One region of the Glutamicibacter sp. NPDC127525 genome, then DNA from elsewhere that is predicted to be linked to it. Evidence: riboswitches for the same ligand, from Rfam matches in the RefSeq annotation. Region 1 holds a riboswitch; each other region holds the start of a gene.
The links. A riboswitch is a leader RNA that binds a small molecule or an ion and turns the genes downstream of it on or off. The one in region 1 is predicted to bind S-adenosylmethionine.
Positions count from the first base shown of each region.

Region 2: another riboswitch for S-adenosylmethionine. It lies ahead of ACFVHU_RS13035 (flavin reductase family protein); the one in region 1 lies ahead of ACFVHU_RS11825 (ABC transporter substrate-binding protein).
Region 3: another riboswitch for S-adenosylmethionine. It lies ahead of ACFVHU_RS14950 (O-acetylhomoserine aminocarboxypropyltransferase/cysteine synthase family protein); the one in region 1 lies ahead of ACFVHU_RS11825 (ABC transporter substrate-binding protein).
Region 4: another riboswitch for S-adenosylmethionine. It lies ahead of ACFVHU_RS14435 (hypothetical protein); the one in region 1 lies ahead of ACFVHU_RS11825 (ABC transporter substrate-binding protein).

Region 1 covers NZ_JBHXVN010000004.1:314,745-318,579, reverse strand. The annotation lists gene ggt (gamma-glutamyltransferase) at 1-281, opposite strand, end outside; gene ACFVHU_RS11830 (NAD(P)H-binding protein) at 497-1,360, opposite strand; SAM riboswitch class I at 1,646-1,737, shown strand; gene ACFVHU_RS11825 (ABC transporter substrate-binding protein) at 1,861-3,492, shown strand; gene ACFVHU_RS11820 (ABC transporter permease) at 3,504-3,835, shown strand, end outside.
Region 2 covers NZ_JBHXVN010000005.1:135,128-138,962, reverse strand. The annotation lists gene ACFVHU_RS13050 (stage II sporulation protein M) at 1-221, opposite strand, end outside; gene ACFVHU_RS13045 (hypothetical protein) at 266-568, opposite strand; gene ACFVHU_RS13040 (DUF4913 domain-containing protein) at 779-1,255, opposite strand; gene ACFVHU_RS13035 (flavin reductase family protein) at 1,687-2,187, opposite strand; SAM riboswitch class IV at 2,282-2,398, opposite strand; gene ACFVHU_RS13030 (long-chain-fatty-acid--CoA ligase) at 2,775-3,835, shown strand, end outside.
Region 3 covers NZ_JBHXVN010000006.1:170,596-174,430, reverse strand. The annotation lists gene ACFVHU_RS14960 (GyrI-like domain-containing protein) at 1-66, opposite strand, end outside; gene ACFVHU_RS14955 (cystathionine gamma-synthase) at 138-1,355, opposite strand; gene ACFVHU_RS14950 (O-acetylhomoserine aminocarboxypropyltransferase/cysteine synthase family protein) at 1,352-2,665, opposite strand; SAM riboswitch class I at 2,754-2,844, opposite strand; gene ACFVHU_RS14945 (LysR family transcriptional regulator) at 3,076-3,835, opposite strand, start outside.
Region 4 covers NZ_JBHXVN010000006.1:51,884-55,718, reverse strand. The annotation lists gene ACFVHU_RS14450 (hypothetical protein) at 1-358, opposite strand, end outside; gene ACFVHU_RS14445 (helix-turn-helix domain-containing protein) at 496-1,062, opposite strand; gene ACFVHU_RS14440 (DinB family protein) at 1,199-1,786, shown strand; SAM riboswitch class IV at 1,854-1,967, shown strand; gene ACFVHU_RS14435 (hypothetical protein) at 1,984-2,250, shown strand; gene ACFVHU_RS14430 (VIT1/CCC1 transporter family protein) at 2,306-3,409, shown strand; gene ACFVHU_RS14425 (LOG family protein) at 3,473-3,835, opposite strand, start outside.

The DNA of each region.
Region 1 (3,835 bases):
TATCCGCCGCCGCCAATGCCTGCGCTATAGGGTTCGGTGACGCCCAGTGCCGCCGCGGTTGCCACAGCCGCATCGACAGCGTTGCCTCCCTTGCGCAGGATTTCGATGCCGGCAGCGGTGGCTTCCGGATCGACCGACGAGACTGCGCCTCCAGTGCCGATGGCGGTCGGGTCCTTCTGGGTGTGCCGTGGTTCGGCGCTCGCCGGAAGCGCTGAGAAAGCTCCCAGGCCCAAGGCGATGGCTGCCGCGCAGGCAACTGATCTTAAACGTACTCGTGGCATGCTTTGATCTCCTCTGCAGGTGGGGATGAAGTATGCGCAAATTTACGGGAGCGGGAACTCGCCGCGCGGTTGTGACACGCAGCACCATGGGTTTGCGCGGCAATTTCGGCATTGCCGCGCGAATATTCCGGGTTGTGACGCGTTAAAGCGGCGGGCAGGCACCGCGGCCTCGATCGCCGCCAATGCCTGCCCGCTGGAACCCTAGTGCACCTGGGCTACTTGTCCAGGTTGTCCTTGATGACTTTGCCCAAGGAAGCCGGGGCGCGGCCGATCAGCTGAGCCAGCTCCCCGGAGTCCACTTCCAGCGCTCCTTCTCGAATGCGCATGTCGGTATCGACGAGGATGTGCGCGAACGGTCCGGGGACGCCGGCATCAGCGTAGATCTTTTCCAGTTGCCCTGGATCCATTTCCTGGTAGGCGATGTCCTGGCCGGCGGCAGCGCCAACCGCGCCAGCAAGCTGGGCGAGGGTGAATGGCTTATCGCTGCCCAGCTCGTAGATCCTGCCGTTCTGGTCCTCCTCGGAAAGCAGCACGGCCGCAGCGGCATCCGCATAGTCTGCACGGGCGGCAGCGCTGATCTTGCCATCGCCGGCGGCACCGAGCACCGTGCCGCTGTTGAGGTAGCCCATCAGCTGGTCGGTGTAGTTCTCGATGTACCATCCATTGCGCAACAGCACGTAGTCGATGCCGGATCCGGCCAGCAGCCGTTCGGTGGCGATGTGCTCGTCGGCGAGCTTCATGCCGCCGGACAGGGCGTTGGCAATTGAGGTGTAGGCGATCAGCGAGACATCCACGTGCTTGGCCGCGTTGATGACGTTCTCATGCTGGGCAACGCGCTGGCCCACCTCGCTGGCCGAAATCAGCAGCAGCTTGTCTATGCCTTCGAGTGCGGACACGAGAGTTGGCTGGGCGTTGTAATCGGCAACGCGGGTTTCCAGGCCTTTGCCTGCCAGTGGTTCCAGCTTCTGCTCGGAGCGGCCAATGGCGACCAGATCAGCGGCATTCGCCCCGCGCGCAAGCAGCGCGTCGATGACTAGATTTCCAAGCTGTCCGGTGGCACCGGTAATTGCGATCTTCATGGGGTCCTCTCGTTGGTCTGCATCTGCTACAACCGGCGAGGACGTGAGGTAATTCCCGGAACCATCGAATGGGAATGCCGATTAAGCAAGGATTCGCATGGATCTGTCCACAGTTGGCGTCACAAAGCGTTTTATGTCCGGCGCATTGCATTTTATGACGCGCAGCATGACGTGTATCGGCTGTTTCAGGACGCGTTCTGCGACTTCATGACCCCTGCTTACGTAACGCTTGTCTGCTGAATTCAGGGGTTGCAGACTTGAACTGTTCGGCCGGTACAGCCGGACACCCCATCCAGAGCGACCGAGAGACCTGGCTCGTTGAAGTCGCAGCAACCACCCGTAAACGGGAGCGGTGCTAAGGCCAGGACCGATGGAGATTGCTAAATTTCTCAACGGTCTGCCGGAAGAAACTCGCCGTGGGTAGTCCCGGAATCAAGGCAGAACGTACAGGGAATCTATGCGTAATCCTCGGGGCACCAACCGAGAGGACATCTGTAACCATGCGTACAGCACATTTTGGCCTGAAGGCCACTGCAATCCTTGCCGTTCTGGGCTTGTCACTCACTGCATGCGGAAACAACGCCAATACTACTGGCGCCGCTGAAGCAGCAGCCGATCCAGGGGAACCAGTAGAAGGCGGTACCTTCACTTTTGCTGAAGTTACCCCCATCAACAATTGGCAGACTCAGGCAGCGCGTTTCTATGAGAAGGCCAACGTACTGAATTCCGTCCTTGATCGCCTGACCTACTACGACGTGGAAGCTGGCAAGCTGGTTGGCTGGATCGCCAGCGGATTCGAAGCCAACGATGCCAAGACCGAGTTCACGTTCACCATTCGCGACGGAGTCACCTTCTCAGACGGATCCAAACTGGATGCCAAAGCCGTGAAACTGAACCTGGACGCGCTGGGTCAGGGCATCAAGGAAGCTCAGATTGCACCGAACGTTGACTTTGCCGCCTACAAGTCGGCAGAGGTCGTTGGGGACAACAAGGTCAAGGTCACGCTCAAGCGTCCGGATGCCAATTTCCTTCGGGCGACTTCTTCAGTAACTGCTGGATTGGTGTCCCCGAAAACCCTTGAACTGGATAACGCCGCGCAGTCCTCGATCTCCAAGATTGTTGGTTCCGGACCGTTTGTCTTTGAATCGGAAAAGCCTGATGAAGAAGTGGTTTTCACCAGCCGCGATGACTACGCTTGGGCACCAGAATCTGCCTCTAACCAGGGCGATGCATACCTGGATACCTTGGTTATCAAATACCTTCCTGAGGTAGCTAGCCGTGCCGGGGCAGTTCAGTCCGCGCAGGTAGATCTCGTCCGAGGCTTGCAACCGGTGGATGAACAAGTGCTGGGTACCAACGGTGGCAAGGTGTTAGCTGCTGAAGGCGTAGACCTGACCACCAACCACGCAGCAGTACGTGTTGGCTCGGGAAAGCTTGAAGACGTCAAAGTCCGCCAAGCGCTGCAGATTGCAATCGACCGCCAGGCCATTAAGGAAACCGTTCTCTCGGATAGCTACGTCATCTCCGGATCGATCCTGAACCATAAGGCTCCAGGTTTCGTAGACCTATCTTCCGAACTGGCGTACAACCCAGAAAAGGCCAAGCAATTATTGGATGAAGCCGGTTGGAAGCCGGGCGCGGATGGCATTCGCGAGAAGGACGGAAAGAAACTGGAAGTAACGGTCTCCACCTCCAATAACTCCGTGGTCATCAAGCCAGCGTTCGAACTGATTGAACAGCAATGGCGAGAGATTGGCGTCCAGCTGGTCAACCGCGCGGCGGACAATACTTTCCTGACCAACGCGCTTGTCGACGACAAAGTGGAGTTCTTCGGCACCCGCCAGTTCGCATACGGCGGACTGGGCCCGGTCTACGCAACTGCGAACAACAATCAGACACTTCGCGCCGATCCTGAACTGAACAAGCTTTTCGCCGAAGAGCAGTCAGCAACCACCGAAGAAGAGCACCTGAAGTTGGTGGAAGAAGAACAGCGTACCCTGGTGCTTGACCAAGCCTTGACCTTGATTCTTTGGGACGAAGTTCAGGTCTATGGGGCCAATAACTCCGCCAACGTTGAATTCACTTCCGGTACCGCACCAATCTTCCAAGGTGCTTGGAAGAACGACGGCTAGGAACCGAGCTCATGGGCATTTACATCGCAAAACGATTGGGACAGGCAATATTGGTCATTTGGCTGGCCTACACGGCGGTTTTCATCGCTGTGCAGGCCTTGCCGAATGACCCGGTCACGATCTTCCTGAGCACTGACTCAGCCGCGGATCCGGCCACCATTGCACAGATGAAGGCGTACTACGGATACGACCAGCCGGTCTTCGTGCAGTACTTCACGCAGCTGCTGGGATTGCTTCGCGGAGATCTCGGATATTCCTTGTCCAGCGGTTCGGAAGTAGCGAATCGAATCGGTGAAGTAGCTGGATCCACCCTGATTCTGGCTGGCAGCGCATTCGTTTTGTC
Region 2 (3,835 bases), on a different contig from region 1:
GTCAAAATTCCTGCAAAGGCCAGCAGAGCAATGATTGCATTGTTCGATAATATGCTCCACCATAGGGCCCATGAAGGTGATGCCGGAACCAAACCTGAATGACTCTCTTGTTCAAGAGGTACCGTTGCAATACCGGCTGCTACGGCGCCCAGCCACAGCAACGCTCCAATGCATAATGCTAAGCGCTGCCTTGCAAAAAGACCCTTTAAATAATGTGTCATAGGTTCGAAGGCGGACCGACAGCTTGTCGGTCCGCCCATCGTTTCTACTTAACCAGAGCCTTCTTGCCAATAGCGCGGCGGAGCATAGCCAAGGCAGCACCACCGATAACAGTGGCACCACCGAAGAGCGAGACCGCGGTCGCAACATCCATGCCAGCGAGAATTGCTGTTGCCGCTGCCGTTGCATTGGCCGTGGTAAAGCCAAAGAAGGCAACTAGTGCCTCTGGCATTACAGCGGATGCTACCAGAAGGATGGTGAGTGACGCCGTGACTGCCGCAAGTACGATGATCCCTTTTCCTGCCGAGATCGCTTGGACCGTGCTCTTTTCTGAGGTAACGCTTGACATATTTTTCCTTTTGATTGAGGCCCTGTGGAAACACGAAGAATCGCATTTTCACATGCCCTGAGTTATTGCTCCTAACTTCCAAGTTCCATTCGCCAAATGAGATTTGGCGCTGAAAATTGATGCGCAGGAGCTTTGCACGACCGAAGTCAAGATCGACTACAAGATCCGTCTCTGATCAGTCGTAGTTACTATATCAAAGAAACTTACCCACTAGAATAAATATTTTTTTGGAGGTTCAACAACTGGAAGGTGGATTTGACGTTGGTCAGGGAACAAGCCCTCCGGCGGCGCTGCATAAGGCAACGGCTGCCCTTTTTTGGACTTGTTTTCGTCGGTGTCCGCTGCCGAGGAAAACGGCCCATCCGGGTCCAGCAAGACCGCCATATGGTGGTCCGCGTGGTCACGCCACCACACGCTCATGCCGGTGCTGGGGTCCATGCGCAGATGTTCCCAGGAACGCCACAGCGCTTCCAGACGGATCACTGCCTCGTCATATTCCCACCACCGGGCAGCCCAGACCCGCGACCGGCCGTTGATCGCCCGGCGATAGACATTGCGCAGGTACTCACGGACAAACTCATCAACGGAACCGTAGTAAAGGGTTTCCTCCGGTTCAGCCTCGCCCTCGTCGTCTTGGGCTTCTTCGGCTGCCTCGTTGGCCTCCACCTGTTCGGTCACGGCGGCCACGGCCGCCTGGACAGCTCGCTGCCTGAGGGATTCCAAGAGCTCCTCAGTTAGGGCTTCATCAACCGCGGCCGTGGCCACGTTATTGATTTGCTTACGAACCGAGGCCGGTCCAGCGTGCAGCGAGGATCCATGAGCTACCTGCGCGGTTCTGTTCGACAGCCCAGGCGGGTGGCGGATATGGCGAGTTCAAGGTTTCTCGCGACAGATACTTTGATGACGAGGTTATCGCCAAATGCCTGGGGCAGCTGGCCCAAGATGGCAGGCCATGAGATTGCCAGCCATCTTGCCACGTCTTCAGGGTGGCGAGAGAGAACGGGCATTGCCGGTGTCGAGGGCTGCGGGGAACGGCTCAACCCGCCTAACCGGAATTCAAAAAGCTCCGGCCAGATCGATGATTTGATCTGGCCGGAGCTTTGGAAGATGCGAAGCGCTTATACGAGCTCAGGAATCGGCAGCGAATGGAACCGCGAATCATGGAAGATCTGTGGCGAGTGCTCGGAGGTGCGGTGCCCGTGGACTTCCATCAGGACTACCCAGTGATCCCCCGCTTCGACCTCGTTGTAGATCGAAGTCTCCAGCCACAACGTGGAGTCGTTGACGAAGAGCGCGCCCTGATCCGAGGAATAGGTATCGATTCCGCGGAACCGGTCGCCATTTTTCGACGCAATCTGAGCGCAGACACCATCATTGCGTTCGCTCAGCACTGAGACGCCAATGCGGCCAGCTTCGCGCAGCTTTGGCCAAGTGTTCGAGGACTTCTGCACGGCGAACATCACCAGTGCAGGTTCAAGGGAAACTCCCACGGTAAACGATGAAGCGACAATTCCGGTCTTCACGCCATCCAGTTCTGCACAGAGGGCGGCTACCCCTGATGGATGCTGAGCGAAAACCTTGCGCAGGGTCAACGGGTCAAGTTCAAGATTCAATGACATGGCTCGATTCCTTTGGGTCTTGCCCACCGCGCAGTAGCCTGCAAGCATTGGCTTCTCGTTACTCGAAGCCGCTTGGGCTGAAGTTCCGCGCCGTGTGCGGTACTTGTTCCAGCACATTTTGTGTGGAACCGAATCCTCACCTGGAGCACCCCACTACCGTTGAGAGGGTTGCCGATCAGCAAGCCAGGGCTTATAGCTGATGCTCTTGATTCTGTTTAAAACGATATGGCTCATGACGAACAGCCGTCAAACATTTCACTTCGCAAATCGCAATATTCGACGCAATATTCGATCCAAGGCCCCGCCAGAAGTCCTTGGGCAGTCTTTTATTCGCCATACGCCGCGCTTCTTGAACGCTTCGGCCCCATGATCGCAGCAGGCTTCCGCCGCTCTTGATTCGGCAGAACACTAACTCCTCCCCTGGGCTCGGGGCCCTGGCGCGAATTCCCTACCGCCCACCGTAATGAAACTTGGTTTCCCGGCATGACGCTGAGGTTCATGCCACTATTGGTCATGGAGTGCATTGAGTCACACTCCTGCTTATTGTTCTCCGTAACCATCGATGACGATTGAGGAATAGCCACACCATGGTAGAGATTCAGGCAAACCATTCAGAATTGACCCCACTGCGTTTCTTGGAACGCACAGCCGAGGCCTATCCGAAGAAGACCGCCGTCATCCATGGAACTCGCAGCTTCTCCTATGAAGAATTCGAAGCACGGGTGCACCGCTTTGCCCAGGCGCTGAAGGCTCGCATTGAGCCGGGCGACCGCGTGGCCGTGCTGGCACCGAATACTCCCGAAATGCTCATGGCGCATTACGCCGTACCGCTGGCAGGCGCAGTCCTCGTTGCCCTGAACACCCGACTCTCGGCCCACGAGCTGCAATACATCATTGATCATTCTGCTGCCAAGCTGATGCTTGCCGACACAGAGCTGTTGGAGAACACGAAGACCCTGCGCCGCGAGAACCCAACGCTGGAGGCGCTCATCGAGATCGCCGATGACCAGTACGCCGGAGAACGTCCGGACGTGCCCGTGGACGCCACCTTGGACGAGCTAATCGCACAAGCCTCGGATGAAAGACTTCCCTACGCCATCGCCGATGAGCGGGCTCCGATCACTCTCAATTACACGTCGGGCACCACCGGCAAGCCGAAGGGCGTGCTCTACTCGCACCGCGGCAGCTACCTGAACTCGTTGGGCGAAGCGCACCACCAGGGCTTCACCGCCAAGACCCGCTACTTGTGGACCCTGCCGATGTTCCACTGCAACGGCTGGTGCACTCCATGGGCCGTCACCGCAGCGGGAGGAACGCACCTGTGCCTGCGCGGCGTGCGCGAAGATTCCGTTTGGGATGCCATCGAGGATCTTGGAACCACCCACTTGTGCGGCGCTCCGACCGTCTGCTCCATCATCGCCGACTCCACCCGCGCCCACCAGCTCGATGCGCCACTGCGCATCACCACCGCAGGAGCTCCCCCGTCCCCGGCAATCATCTCCAAGCTGCAGAAGCTGGGCATCGAGGTAGTCCATGTATATGGCCTCACCGAGGTATACGGACCGTACACGGTGTGCGAGTACCAGGATGAGTGGGATGCCCTCGATGGCCCGGACCGGGCCGCGAAGCTCGCCCGCCAAGGCGTTGG
Region 3 (3,835 bases), on a different contig from region 1:
GAGGTTGATCTCGGCGCGCAGGTGCGCCTCGATATGCGCGATGAGCCGATTGAGAATTCCGATCATGTCTCCACCCTTCCCCAACTACTATTCTTCAGGGTAGGGGCACGCCGCCCGATAATCGCGGTTCGATGCGATCAGGCGTTTTCCAGGGCCCTTTCGCGTACCGGGCTCACAACACGCTGGGTCGCCCGGGCGGCGGCCAGGCCGCGTTCCAGATCGGCAATCAGGTCGTCGGCTTCCTCGATGCCCACCGAGAGGCGGACCAGGTTGGCCGGGATTTCCAGCTCGGTGCCGATCAGCGAAGCGTGGGTCATTTCGCGCGGATAGCAGACCAGGGATTCCACCCCGCCCAGGGACACCGAGAGCTGGAAGTACTCCATGGATTGGGCGAAGGCGCGGGCGGCGGCTTCATCGGAGAGCTGCAATGAGAGGATCCCGCCAAAGCCGCGGCCGGCCGCGGACTGGGACTTGGCCAGCTCGTGGCCCGGATGGCGTTCCAGCCCCGGGTAGTAGACGCGAGTGACCTCGGGCTGGTCATCGAGCCAGCGGGCCAGGGTGGAGGCGGTAGCCCCGTGGCGTTCCATGCGCAGGCCCAAGGTCTTCAAGCCGCGGGCGGCCAGGTAGGAATCCTGCGGTCCGGAGACCGCGCCCCCGGCAAACTGCTGGTAGCCCACGGCTTCGGCCAGGCTCTGCCCGCGGTGCAGGTGATCGGCCACGATGACGGCCCCGCCGAGCACATCGGAGTGCCCGCCGATGTACTTGGTGGTGGAATGGACCACCGCGTGGGCGCCGAAATCCAGCGGGCGCTGCAGATACGGGGTAGCGAAGGTATTGTCCACCACCAGCAGGGCGCCGTGCTCGCGGGCGATGGCAGCCCAGCCGGCCAGATCGGCGATGCCCAGCAGCGGGTTGGAGGGGGTCTCCACCCAGAGCAGCGCGGTGTTCGGGCACACCGCGGCGCGCACCGCATCCAGGTTGGTGATGTCCACCGCGGAAGAGGTGATCCCCCATTTGCTGTGCAGCTTGGAGATCAGCCGGTTGGTGCCGCCGTAGCCGTCGGCACCCAGCACGATGTGATCGCCTGGCGCCAGTACTGCGCGCAGCAGCGCGTCTTCGGCCGCGATCCCCGAGGCGAAGGAGAAGCCGGCGGTGCCGCCTTCCAGCGCGGTGAGCTGGGATTCGAACCCGTTGCGGGTCGGGTTGGAGCCGCGCGAGTATTCGTGCCCGGCGCGCAGCACGTTGATGCCGTCCTGGATGAAGGTGCTGGTCTGGTAGATCGGCGGGATCACCGCACCGGTGTGCGGGTCCTTGTGCTGGCCGGCGTGCACGGCGAGGGTGTTGAAGCCGCTCATGCGAAACTCACTTCCTTGGTGTCGGCGGTGGCCTGGGCTGCGGCCAATGCAAGGTCCAGCGATTGGGTGATATCTGCGAGCAGATCGGCGGGGTCTTCCAGACCGACCGACAGACGCAGGGTGGAGGTGTTCAGGCCCGCGGCCACCAGCTGCTGCTCGGAGAGCCGGCAGTGCGTCATGGTGGCCGGGTGGGAGACCATGGTGCGGGTGTCCCCCACATTCGCGGCCAGGGAAATCAGCTTGAGCCCGTCGATCACCGGGGAAACCAGCGATGGGTGGGCCAGCTCGATGGCCAGCACGCAGCCGGTGCCCTTGGGCGTGAGCGTCCGGGCCAGCTCGTGGCTCGGGTGGCCGGGCAGGGACGGGTGGTGGATGGCCGCGATGCCCGGGTGCTCTAAGAGCTTTTCGATCAGGGTGGTGACGCTGCGCTGCACGTGGGCGGCACGCACCGGCAGGGTCTCGATTCCGGCCAGGATTCCCTGGGCGCTGGCCGGGGCCAGGGTCGGGCCCAGATCGTGCAGGAATTTGGAACGCACCAGCATCGCGTAGGCGGCCGGTCCGTGGCGCTCAAGCAGCGAGGTGTTGTTCAGCCGCACCCGCGGGGCGGCGATCTGCGGCCAGCGGGCGGCATCGGAGAAGTCGAATTTCCCCGAGTCCACGACGACCCCGCCGAGCACCGAGCCGTGCCCGGCCAGGCCCTTGGTGGCCGAGTGCACCACGATGTCGGCACCCAAATCCAGAGGCCGAATATTCAGCGGGGTGGCCAGGGTATTGTCGACCACCACCGGGATGTTGTGCTCGTGGGCGATGGCCGCGATGGCGGGCAGGTCGGCCACGGTGCACAGCGGGTTGGAGACGGACTCCAGGAAGAACGCCCGGGTGTCCGACTCAATGGCAGCGGCCCAGGCGGACGGATCGGCCTGGTCGACAAAGCTGATGCGGATGCCGAAGTCCGCGAAGGTGTCGGTGAACAGGTCCACGGTGCCGCCGTAGAGCGAGGAAGAGGCCACAATGTGCTTGGGTCCCTGGGTCAGGGCCAGCAGGGACAGGGCCACGGCGGCTTGCCCGGTGGCGGTGGCCACCGCGTGGGCCCCGCCTTCCAAGGCGGCTACGCGCTGCTCGAGAATCGAAACGGTCGGGTTGCCGGTGCGCGAATAGGTGAAGCCGGCCTGGCGCAGGGCGAACTTCTCGATCGCTTCGGCATGCGATTGGAATTGGTAGGCCGCGGAATTGTGCAGTGGTGGCAGCATCGGGCGGAAGTCTCCGCTCGGGCGGTACCCTGCGTGGACCGCGTCGGTTTCCTGGCTCATGGCTCCTCCTCGATTCTCTGCGAGGGAGTGCACCGATTGGCATCGTGCGGCGGCACGAAGCACAGTACGCAAAAACGCGTTCGGAACTGCTCCATCGTTCCTGGCGGTAGCACCTTTCGGTTTCCCGATGGTTGCTGCGACGTCTTCGAGCCAGATCTCTCAGCCGCTCTTGATGGTTTGTTGTTCTTCCATGGTTGGCTATCCGCCGCAAACGGTGCAAGCGGTATCCGGCGCCCGGCTTCATACAAGGCCGCCACGCTTCATATGTCGTCGCCTTGTCATGATGACGCGGGGGCCTGAACCTTTTTATGACGCGCAGAATTGAGAAAAACCGCATGGTTTCGCGGTTTTTCCTGGAGTTTGTGACGATGTGCCGGTACTCGATGACCGGGCGTTACGCTGCTGGTGGCTCAGCCGAGCACTTCTACCCCGAAGCTGGCGACCACCGTGCGGACTTCTTGCAGGTAGCGCTGGGCCTGGTCGGTGAGCGGGATGGCGGCGTGGTCAATCCAGCCAATCTCGATGCGCTCCTCGATGGCCAGCGGGATGGCCACGATGGAGGGATCGAGCTCGTCGCTGATGATGCCGGTGGAGATCGTGTACCCGCCCAAGCCGATCATCAGGTTGAAGATGGTGGCGCGGTCCGAGACCTGGATTTCACGTTGGCTGGAGCGCGTGGAGAGCACCTCCTCGGCGAAGTAGAAGGAATTATTCGCGCCCTGGTCGAAAGTCAGCCGCGGAAGGTCTTCCAGGTCTTCGAGCGTGACCTGGGTCCGCGTGGACAGCGGGTTGCTGCGCGAGATGAAAATGTGCGGATCGGCCAGGAACAGCGGGTGGAAGACCAGCCGGGATTCGCGCAGCAGCTTGTCGATGACCTTCCGGTTGAAGTCGTTGCGGTACAGGATCCCGATGTCGCTGCGCAGCGTGCGCACGTCCTCGATGATTTCTTCGGTGCGGGTCTCGCGCAGCGAAAACTGGTACTCCTCGGCCCCGCTGGCCTGCACCATCCTCACGAAAGCGTCTACCGAGAAGGAGTAGTGCTGGGTGGAGACGCCCAGCAGCCGCCGGGCCGAGGGGCGGCCGAGATAGCGATGCTCAAGAAGCTCCACTTGCTCGAGCACCTGCCGGGCGTAGCCGAGGAATTCTGCGCCTTCGGCGGTGAGCGTCACT
Region 4 (3,835 bases), on a different contig from region 1:
TGCCCAGGCAGAAGCCTGCGGACATGACCAGCGATTTGATAGTCAGTTCGGAAAGGTCATCAGCTACGTACACCAGCTGGATCGGTCCGGCCAGGACCAGCAGGACACCTGTCCACAGCACATACGCCCACGAGGTGCGCGCCTGCGCCATCAGCGGGAAGCGTGCACGTCGGCGAATCGTTCGCACGCCAATGGTGACAATGACGACGGCCAGAATCGCTGCGCCAATGAAGAAGAAATTGCGTTGGGTGCGGATCCAGGTCAAGGTGGTGCCAATAAGAACGCCGAAAAGTATCGAAGCCCACCAGCTGATACTGCGCAGTTGATCTTGCGCAGCGGTTGGTTCGCCTGTCCTCACGCCTCTCCCATCACTCATCGTTCCGAGCGCCCCGAAACAACGCATCGTTCCTAGAATACGCGGTTCATCTCCCCGCAGACGAACGCGCAGCCGCACCGCTCATGCCGTGCCCTGGCAGCAGGCGCATGGGCTTGGCGTCATGAGAGGATCAGCGTCCAGGTAACCACAGCTACCTCATCAGAATCGTTTTCCCAGCTATGCGGTTCACGCCCGGGGAAGGTTATCGTATCGCCTGCTTCGAGTTCTACGCGCTGATCTGGCAATACCAGGATGAATTTTCCCGCGATCACGTGCAGCACTTCCAGCTCGCAATCCACCGAATACAGTTCTGCTTCACCGGTGCCCTTGGGCGCAATCTCAGCGCGAATCATCTGCACCCGCTTCTCGCTGCGTGGCGTAACCAGCTGCTCCGTGATGCCGTCGCCGCCCAGGGAAACACGGGGAGCCTGCTCCAGGCGGACCAGTTTCGTTTCTGGAACCTCGAAGAGGGTACCTACTTCCATGCCCAGCACTTCGCACAACCGCAAAAGGGTCGAAACCGAAGGGCTGGTCAGGTCGCGCTCGACACGTGAGAGGAAACCTTTGGTCAGTCCGGATAGCTCGGCGACCTGGTCAATGGTCATGCGCTGGGTCTGGCGCACCCCGCGCAGCCTCGCACCGATGTTGATCGCAGCACCGGTTGGTTCAACTGGCAAGGTTTTCATCGTTTGGCTCCATCGACGTTTTTTGCAGCAACTACAACCGCAACCACTTTGGCTTCAAGGCCTGCGGGGCAAGTTTACCAATGGTAAACACACGGCGCCCCTACCGCGGACCCACCACGGTCACTAGACTCTGTCCATGGACAGCACCAAGGACAAGCTCTGCGGGTACCTGAACGACGCACGCGAGAATGCGATCTTCAAGGCAGAAGGCCTCGCCGAGCACCTGGCCCGCACCCCGCTCACCCCTACGGGCACCCATATTCTGGGTGTACTGCACCATTTGGCGATCAATGAATACGAATATTTCGGCACCTGCCTCAAGCGCAAGGCCAATGACCGCTACGTTCGCGAGTTCATAGCTCCGCATGATCCCGACGCGGATTTCCTTCCGCCAGCAGACATGCGCGCGCAACAGCTGATCGGCCTCTATCGGAAAGCCATCGCCTTCGCCGATGAGGCCATCAGCACCCTGCCCCTGGACAGCCCCGTAGAGGTACCGTGGTGGGGGCCAGCCGGGAATACCACCTTGGATCACCTGCTCATCCATGCGCTCGCCGAGACCTCCCGCCATGCAGGGCATTTGGACATTATTCGCGAGCAGCTCGATGGCCGTGCTGGCTGGACCGCGCAACTGGATTTGCTGCCCGATTACACCGCTGGGCAATGGGCGGAACAACGCGAGAAGCTGCAGCAACTGGCCGATGCCTTTGCCCCGGGCAGCTGACCCGCAGTCATATTACGCATTCTGACTTCACCGGGCCCTGCCGCCGGCGGTACCATCGGAAATGTTGCTTCACGAGACGCGGCGCCAAGCTCCGACTGGCCGCGCACCAACCCCAAGTTCATGGGTGGTTCGGATGAGGAAGCGGTCCGCGCATCAACAGGTGCACGGGCAAGAGCTCGCAAGAGAGTTGACGTCCCATGGCATATCCGATTCTGCCCGTCATCGACCGCCAGACCGGCCAAGTGCAGTTCAAGGCCGAAGGCCGCTGGCGCACCCGCTACGTTGCAGATCCGCTCAGGCTCGAACAGCTCATTGCCCGTTGCGCCCGCAGGCCGACCTTCGATCCGGCCACATCTGAATTGCTGCTGGTGGTGCCAGTCGCCGGAGATCCTGCGGGCAAGCGATTTGCTTTTAGTCTTGCCAAATTCCCAAGTGCAGGAGCCCTGACTAAACTGGGTAGTTGATCCGATCCACGGGTTTCATTGGGAAACTCCATGTTCCAGGAGAGTCATCTTCGCGATGCCACAGCACTCAGCAACCGAACCTACCAAAGCGCAGATCCAGCGATGGCGCAAGTATCTCGCTGATGAAGTCGCAGAAGGCTCCATCTACCGGGCCCTCGCGGAAAAGAAAACCGGGCAGGAACGGCAAATCCTGCTGGGCCTGGCAGAGGCGGAAGCACGCCACGAATCCCACTGGCGCGTCCTGCTCGGCGAACATGTCAAGGAAGTCCGCCCGTCGCTGCGCCGCACCATGCTGCGTTTCCTGGCATTGCATTTCGGTTCGGTCTTCGTCCTGGCCATGGCCCAGCGCTCCGAGAGCAGTTCGCCCTACCGCGATGACAAGGACGCCACCGCGCAGATGGCGGCCGACGAACAGGTCCACGAAGAAGTCGTTCGCGCGCTTGCTACAGCAGGCCGTGCGCGCCTTTCGGGCAACTTCCGTGCTGCGGTCTTCGGCGCCAACGACGGGCTGGTTTCCAATCTCGCTTTGATCATGGGCATCGGTGCGACCGGTGTTTCAGCGACCTTCGTGCTGTTCTCCGGCATTGCCGGCTTGCTGGCCGGTGCACTGTCCATGGCAGCTGGCGAATACGTTTCGGTGCGTTCCCAGCGCGAGCTGCTGACAGCTTCACGCCCAACCCAGGTCACGCTGACAGCGGCCCCGAACCTTGATCTGGACGCCAACGAGCTGCTGCTAATCTATAAGGCCCGCGGCATGAGCGATGAAGATGCCGAGCACCGGGCCGCCGAACGCATGGGCCTGTTCACCTGCGATTGCAACCCCGACTTCTCGCTGAACCCAGAGGGTCGCGGCGAAGAACTTGAGAAGGAGCACCAGGAGCTGGGTTCGGCCACCGGTGCGGCGGCCACCTCGTTCTTCCTCTTTGCTTCCGGTGCTGTGGTGCCGATCCTGCCGTATATCCTTGGCCTGTCCGGCATGACCGCGATCATCGTCTCGGTAGTCCTGGTGGGCGTGGCCCTGATGATCACCGGAGGGATCGTGGGACTGCTTTCCGGGGCCTCCCCGCTCAAGCGCGGCCTGCGCCAGCTAGCCATCGGCTGGGGCGCAGCGGCCATCACCTACTGCTTGGGCCTGATCTTCGACGTCAGCATCGGATAGCAGCCTGCTGCGAATCGAATGCCGGTACAGCTTTGGCTGTACCGGCATTTTCCATGCCGTGCTCTAGCTGTTCTCCGGCCGCCGGGTACGCCGGCGCAGGGTTTGCATGCTCTGGATGAACTCCATCGCTTCTTCGGCGGTTTCCACCAGAGCAATCTTCTGTTCCATGACACGGTCCTTGGCCAGGGCCTGAAGCAGCGGCCAAGCAGGCAGATCCCTCGTCCAATAGTCCTTGCCGATCAGCACCATCGGCACCACGCGAGCACCGGTAGCGTAGTAGTTTTCGCAGGCATCCTGGAAGATTTCCTGCACCGTGCCGGCGGCCCCGGGCAGAACTACCAGCCCGCCGTTGGACTGCTCCAGCAGAATCGCTTCACGAATGGAATTGGTGAAGAACTTGGCAATCTGGGTGGCAAACAGATTCGG